Regions from separate parts of the Mannheimia glucosida genome, predicted to be linked through region 1. Evidence: riboswitches for the same ligand, from Rfam matches in the RefSeq annotation. Region 1 holds a riboswitch; the other holds the start of a gene.

What was found. Region 1 has a riboswitch for thiamine pyrophosphate ahead of thiB (thiamine ABC transporter substrate binding subunit). Riboswitches for the same ligand answer to the same signal wherever they lie in the genome.
Region 2: linked by a shared signal. The riboswitch ahead of thiE (thiamine phosphate synthase) and the one ahead of thiB (thiamine ABC transporter substrate binding subunit) in region 1 are both predicted to bind thiamine pyrophosphate.

What each region holds. Positions count from the first base shown of each region.
Region 1 is NZ_CP176502.1:2,249,832-2,253,256, reverse strand. Features, by position in the region: gene ACJ7Z2_RS10845 (YidB family protein) at 1-292, shown strand, start outside; gene ACJ7Z2_RS10840 (amidohydrolase family protein) at 347-1,333, opposite strand; TPP riboswitch at 1,599-1,742, shown strand; gene thiB (thiamine ABC transporter substrate binding subunit) at 1,787-2,740, shown strand; gene dksA (RNA polymerase-binding protein DksA) at 2,976-3,425, shown strand.
Region 2 is NZ_CP176502.1:1,018,204-1,021,628, reverse strand. Features, by position in the region: gene thiM (hydroxyethylthiazole kinase) at 1-313, shown strand, start outside; gene ACJ7Z2_RS05065 (MFS transporter) at 306-1,619, shown strand; TPP riboswitch at 1,755-1,851, shown strand; gene thiE (thiamine phosphate synthase) at 1,919-3,425, shown strand, end outside.

The DNA of each region.
Region 1 (3,425 bases):
CCAACAAGGCGGATTAGATGATGTGTTACGCACTTGGATCAGCAGCGATGAAGATAATGCACCTGTTTCGGGCGAACAAATCAGTGATGTGTTCGGGCAAGAAAACATTCAAAATGCCGCTCAGGAAGCGGGTGTTGATGCTGCTGATGCGAGCGATTTATTAGCCCAGTTCTTGCCAAAAATCGTGGATACTCTAACCCCGAATGGTAATGTTGAAGACTTAAAAAACTTTGATGCAAATGACTTATTAGCTCAAGCGGCAAAAGGGATTTTGGGTAACTTGTTTAAATAATCGGTTATGCTGTTATTAAAGGCGAACCTAAGGGTTCGCCTTTCATTTATTCGGTTAGACTAAACCCAGTACTTTTCGACCATTGATGCTGGCAATATTTGCCATTTCTTCTAGGTTAGTAAAACGACAGCCTGCTGATAAAAGGCTGAGTTCTTGCCACATATCGCCCTCGCAAAGTGGTACCATATAATCACAGATATTATCTGTGCCGATAGCAACGGTAATGCCTTCAGGAATGAGTTCATCAGCAGGGGTTAAAGCGTTATGGAAGGGTTGTAAATCTTCCTTACGTCCGCTATCAATCCACGCCATCGGACAGGCAATGACCATCATTTGGCTATCACGCATTTTTTGGTAAAGCATTTTTCGATATTCTTTCGGGTGCGAACCAATGGAAATCCCGTGAATGGCAACCACTCGCCCTTGCATACCATGCTCAATCGATTTATCACACAGTTGTTCGGTCTCTTTTTCTTTAGGTGAGTTAAATTGATCAACGTGGACGTGGAGCATTTTGCCGAGCGATTTGGCTTTATCCATTAAAATATCCATTGCTTCCAAGCCTTTGCCGTAATCCAGTTCGTCACGGTAAGGCAAGCCACCAATCATATCCACCATTTCAGATCCAATATTAAACCATTTTTTTGCATTTGGCTCAATCACGCCTTTTAATGTTTGGTTGGCAAATTTCAGAATAATATCGTTTTTATAGACTTCACGAGCTTTATGTGCGGCAATGATGGCTCGGTCTTCGCATACTTGGTCAATATCGACAAAGGTTCCGAAGGCAGTCACGCCTTGAGAAATCATTAACTCAATCGCTTGTGAAAAGCGGCGGTAGTAGTCTTCCACCGTAGAATTACGTTTCACTTCATCGACTAAATCCCATTTTTGTTGCAGATTCGCATTTTGGTAAACAGTGATTTTTTCCGGTGTCATAGTAAAGGCTCGGTCTGCGTGTGCATGTGCATTTACCCAGCCGCCTTGTTTGATGATTTCATCACGGATATGACCTTTTAGGGTACGAATCAGTTGGCTCATTTATGCTGTTCCTTTCGATATGGTGAATTTATGCAACAAACGCCTATGTTTTAGAGAGGCGTTGTGTGATTAACTTAAGAAATGAATAAAAAAACAGCTACGCCTCAAACAAAGATGCGTAGCTGTTGGGAATTTGAGATATGTGATGTTGTGCAATTCATTTCTAGTTCCTTATTTGGACTAGGGCGATAGTATAATGATTTTCAGGTTTAATAGCAAACGTTTGCTTATGGTTGAAATTCAGAGGTAAACTTTCTACAATACAGCGTTCTCATTGGGGTGCTACAAGCGGTTGTTTTTGATTGAAACTTTGCAAATTTTTCACCAAATCAAACCGCTTGTTGCTGAGAGATACCCATAGAACCTGATCTGATTAATATCAGCGTAGGGATTTGAGATAGCAAATTTGCCACTCTTAAATCCTTCTATTCATTTAATTTAGAAGGACGCTTTATGAAATTCATTTTATCTTCATTTGCTTTATTAAGCACAGTCGCATTCGCTAATCAGCCAACTTTAACGGTTTATACCTATAGCTCTTTTGCATCGGAATATGGCCCGGCAGCTAAATTAGAACAGAATTTTGAGAAGGTGTGTGGCTGTGATCTTAAATTTATGCCGTTTGACGATAGTGTGACGATGTTTAACCGCTTACGTTTAGAAGGGAAAAAAACAAAAGCCGATGTCGTGGTCGGTATTGATAATTTCTTACAGCCGGAAGCTGAAAAATCAGGTTTATTTAGCGAATTTGAGGCAAAAACCAAATTGGAAATTAAAGATAAGATTTTCTTCCCGTATGATATGGGATCTTATGCTTTTATTTATGATAAAGAAAAGTTGGCTAATCCACCTAAAAGCCTAAAAGAGTTGGTAGAACGCCAAGATTTAAAAGTGATTTATCAAGATCCGAGAACCAGTAGTGTTGGACGAGGTTTTCTATTATGGGTGAATCAAGTGTATGGTAATGAGGCAGAAAATGCTTGGAAAACATTGGCTAAACATACGGTAACGGTTGGAAAGGGCTGGTCTGAAACTTATGGTGCCTTTTTAAAAGGGGAGTCAGATGTAGTGCTAAGTTATACTACTTCCCCTTTATATCATCAATGGTATGATAAGACCGATAAATATGTGGCAGCAGCATTTGAGGAGGGGCATCTTACCCAAGTTGAAAATGCAGCTATTCTCAAAACAAGCAAACAAAAGGTACTAGCAAATCAATTTTTGGCATTTTTGCACGAGCCTGAATCTCAGCACATTATTTCATACCATAATGTGATGAACCCTGTGCTACTTGAGGGGACAGATCCTGCGTTTAGCCAAATGCCTACTTATAAAATATTAAGCTTTGATCCGCCTTCTTCCGACACTATTCAGAAATGGCTCGCTACTTGGGCAAATAGTTGGTAGATATAAAGGAGAAAGAAAGCATTGTAAAAATAGCCGAATCTTAATTTGGCTATTGTTTTTTGCGAAATAAATCAACTCGCATGCAAAATTTTTGCAAATTTATTTGCTTAGTTACTCCATTTCGTGTTATTTATAGCCGCCATTACAAAAAAGCCCGAAAAAAGTAAGTTAAAAGTAAGCTAGTTTTATTCGGATATAATTTTAACGATGAAAATTCCAAACAAGGAGTAGATCTATGACTCAAGTGGCTAAAACCACATCTCTTGGTTTATTGGCATTAGCTGGCGTTGAGCCTTATGAGCCGAAAAAAGATGAAGAATATATGAATGAAGCCCAACGTGAGCATTTCACTAAAATTCTGAAAGCGTGGCATAGCCAAATTATGGAAGAAGCGGAGCGTACAAAAAGCCAACTTCAAGAAGATATGACTAATTTTGCTGATCCAAATGACCGCGCAAGCCAAGAAGAAGAATTTAGCTTAGAGCTACGTAATCGAGATCGTGAGCGTAAGTTACTGAAAAAGATTGAGCAAACATTATACAAAATTCAAGAAGATGACTACGGTTTTTGCGAAACTTGTGGTGTAGAAATTGGGATTAAACGTTTAGAAGCACGCCCAACAGCTGATTTATGTATTGACTGTAAAACTTTAGCTGAAATTCGAGAAAAGCAGCTAGGCTTATAA
Region 2 (3,425 bases), 1.1 Mb from region 1:
TGGCGAAACCGATGTAGTAAGCTCCGGCTCACGCACGGTTTTATTGCACAACGGCAGCCCGATGTTCCCACAAATTACGGCTTCAGGCTGTTTATTAAGTGCGGTATGCGGTGCATTCTTAGCCGTTGCCGACAAAGAACACTATTTCAACGCACTTATTGAGGCTTGCACCGCTTATGCCATTGCAGGCGAAGTAGCTGCTCAAGCACTCAAACCAACTCAATACGGGCAATTTGCCGTCAATCTGCTGGATACACTTGGAGCATTAACGCCTGAAACCGTTGAGCAATATGCGAGGGTTGAATATGTCTAAAGCTCACTCAAACCCAACTAAAGTGGCGGTTGCCTCAATGGTCGGCACGGCGATTGAATATTTTGATAACTACATCTACACGATGGCAGCAGTGCTGGTGTTTAACGTGCAGTTTTTTAATAGCGATGATCCGGTTTCCAACCAATTAATGTCGCTTTCCGTGCTTGCCCTTGCCTTTTTCACCCGCCCGATGGGGTCGATTTTATTCGGGCATTTCGGCGATAAATACGGACGCAAACAAACCCTGATTGCCTCGCTCTTATTAATGGGCTTATCTACCGTAGCAATCGGGCTTTTGCCTAATTATGCCGCCATTGGCATTTGGGCAACCGTGTTACTCTGCCTCTGTAGAATCGGACAAGGTTTAGGCTTAGGCGGCGAATGGGGCGGAGCTGCTCTCGTTGCCACCGAACACGCCCCGAAACACAAGCGGGCATTTTTTGGTATTTTTCCGCAAATGGGCGCCCCAATCGGCTTGCTGTTGGCAAACGGAGCGTTCTACTTGGTAAATTTAATTTACGGAGAACAAGCCTTCTTGGATTGGGCGTGGCGAATTCCATTTGTAGCTTCTATTGTGATGATTTTTATCGGCTTATATATCCGCATTAAAATCAGCGAGAGCCCGATTTTCCTCAAAGCAGAACAGCAAGGCAAAAACCGCCACACACCGCTTAAAACGCTCTTTAGCAAGCATTTCAAACCATTTATGATCGGCGTATTTATTGCCACCGCAGGTTATGTGCTGTTCTACATTTTAGTTGCCTTTACCCCAATTTTCGTCAAAAGCCCGGTGGCAGTTTCTCAAGCAGGACACGCTACAGGCTTAGGTTTACCGGCAAATCTCTACACCCAATATTTGCTGATTACCTCCGTGATTTTCGGCATTGCGATTTTCTTCTCCGGCTTGTATTCCGACAAAATCGGGCGGCGTTTACTGCTGTTAATTGCCACAGGAGCAACCGTAGTTTACGGCTTAACAATGCCGTTTTTCCTCGAAAACGGCACACCGACTTCGATCTTTATTTTCCTCACCATTGGAATGATCTTAATCGGCTTAAGCTTCGGCCCGATGGCGGTAATTCTGCCCGAACTCTTCCCAACAGAAGTACGTTACACAGGAGCATCACTCGCCTACACCGCTGCCGGTATTTTAGGAGCTAGCGTGTTCACTATTATTGCGGTCAAAATCAATGAAAATTTCGGCTTATTCGGTGTAGGCGGCTATTTATCGGTTGCCTCATTATTGAGCTTCTGGGCATTGTGGCAAGTCCACGAAACCAAAGATTTGGAATTAGAGGAGATATAAAAAACCACTCACTTAACGACGGGGCAAGTTACCACCTTGCCCCAAGATGAGGGAATGCAAATTTCCCTCTAATAGACTTCACAACGGATATTTTGCATTTTTTTATAAAAAATAACCGCTTGTAAGCTATACTAAAAACGCTTGTCGGAGTGCCGTAAGGCTGAGATCGCAACAGCGAGATCCGTGGAACCTGTAGGTTAGTACCTGCGTAGGGAACAAGTTTTACCCAAATTCAGATTTTGGGATCATTACCACATCTCTGGCAAGCAAAACCCTAAGCATATTATGAGGATTTTGCGATGTCTAATTATTCAAGCTCTCCATACCAACCTAACGTCATTTGGACGGTTGCCGGCTCAGATTCCTGTGCCGGTGCCGGTCTGCAAACCGATTTACATACCTTTCACGATTTTAACCTAGTGGGTTGTTCGGTAGTTACTTCTGTAACGGCTCAACATCCGCACGGTGTGCTGTGTGTAACGCCTGTTGATGATCACACCTTCCGCCAACAGTTTGAAGCTTTGCTGGTTCAAGGCTACCCGAACGCAATCAAAATCGGCTTACTCTGCTCGCAAGCACAAGTAGAGATCTTGTGTGAATATATCCAAAAAATCCGTGCAGAAAGCTCGCATTATTGTTATGTGGTTTACGACCCTGTGGCAGTGGCAAGCAGTGGGCAGGCGTTATCCGACAGTATTTTATTGCCGATAGTGCAACAAAAATTGTATCCGCTGGTGGATTTAATCACTCCAAACGGCACTGAACTCGCTTTATTAAGCGAAACAGCAATCCAGACCTTTGATGATGTGAAAACCGCTAGCCACAAACTGTTTGCACAGGGAATCAAAGCCGTGTTAGCCAAAGGTGGACATTTTGAATGGCAAGGGGAAACGGTAAGAGATTATCTTCTGACTGCAAATGAAATTTATGCCTTTAGTCACGCCCGACTGCAAAGTGTGAATACCCACGGCACAGGTTGCACCTATGCTTCAGCGGTTGGAGCGATGTTGGCAACCGGCTTTGATTTAGCTGATGCCGTCACTGTTGCCACCGCTTATTTGCAAAAAGGCTTATCGGAAAAACAAGGCAGAGGGCAAACTGCTTTAAGTTCACTTTGCCACACCGGCTACCCCGATGATATCGCTTTCTTCCCACAAACCGAGCTGATTTCTGCCTCTCTTAAATTGCCGAAAGAGCCTTTTGCTCCAACGGAATATCAACTTGGGCTTTACCCTGTTGTCGATAGAGTTAAATGGCTTGAACGCTTAATTCTTGTAGGGGTGAAAACCTTGCAAATTAGAATTAAAAATCGACCGCTTGCAGAGATTGAGCAAGAAATTGCCCATTCGGTGGAACTGGCGAAACAGCACAATGTGCGTTTGTTTGTAAATGATTACTGGCAGTTAGCCGTGAAGTATCAGGCTTACGGCGTGCATTTAGGGCAAGAAGATTTAGCCACTGCCGATTTAAACGCAATTCAACAAGCCGGGCTAAGGCTCGGTGTTTCAACCCACGGCTACTTTGAAATAATGCGGGCGTTGGCAGTTAAACCCTCTTATATTGCTTTTGGTCACGTATTCCCTACCCAAACCAAAGCAATGCCGTCTCAACCACAAGGCTTAACCAATTTAGCTAAATATGTCGAACTGGTTGCACCGCTTAAGATTCCAACCGTAGCGATTGGCGGTATCCAACAAGATAATATCAAACAGGTGATGCAAGCCGGTGTTGGCAGTGCTGCCGTGGTAAGTGCCATTACCCAAGCAAAAGATTGGCAACAAGCGGTCAAAAACTTGGTAAATTTTG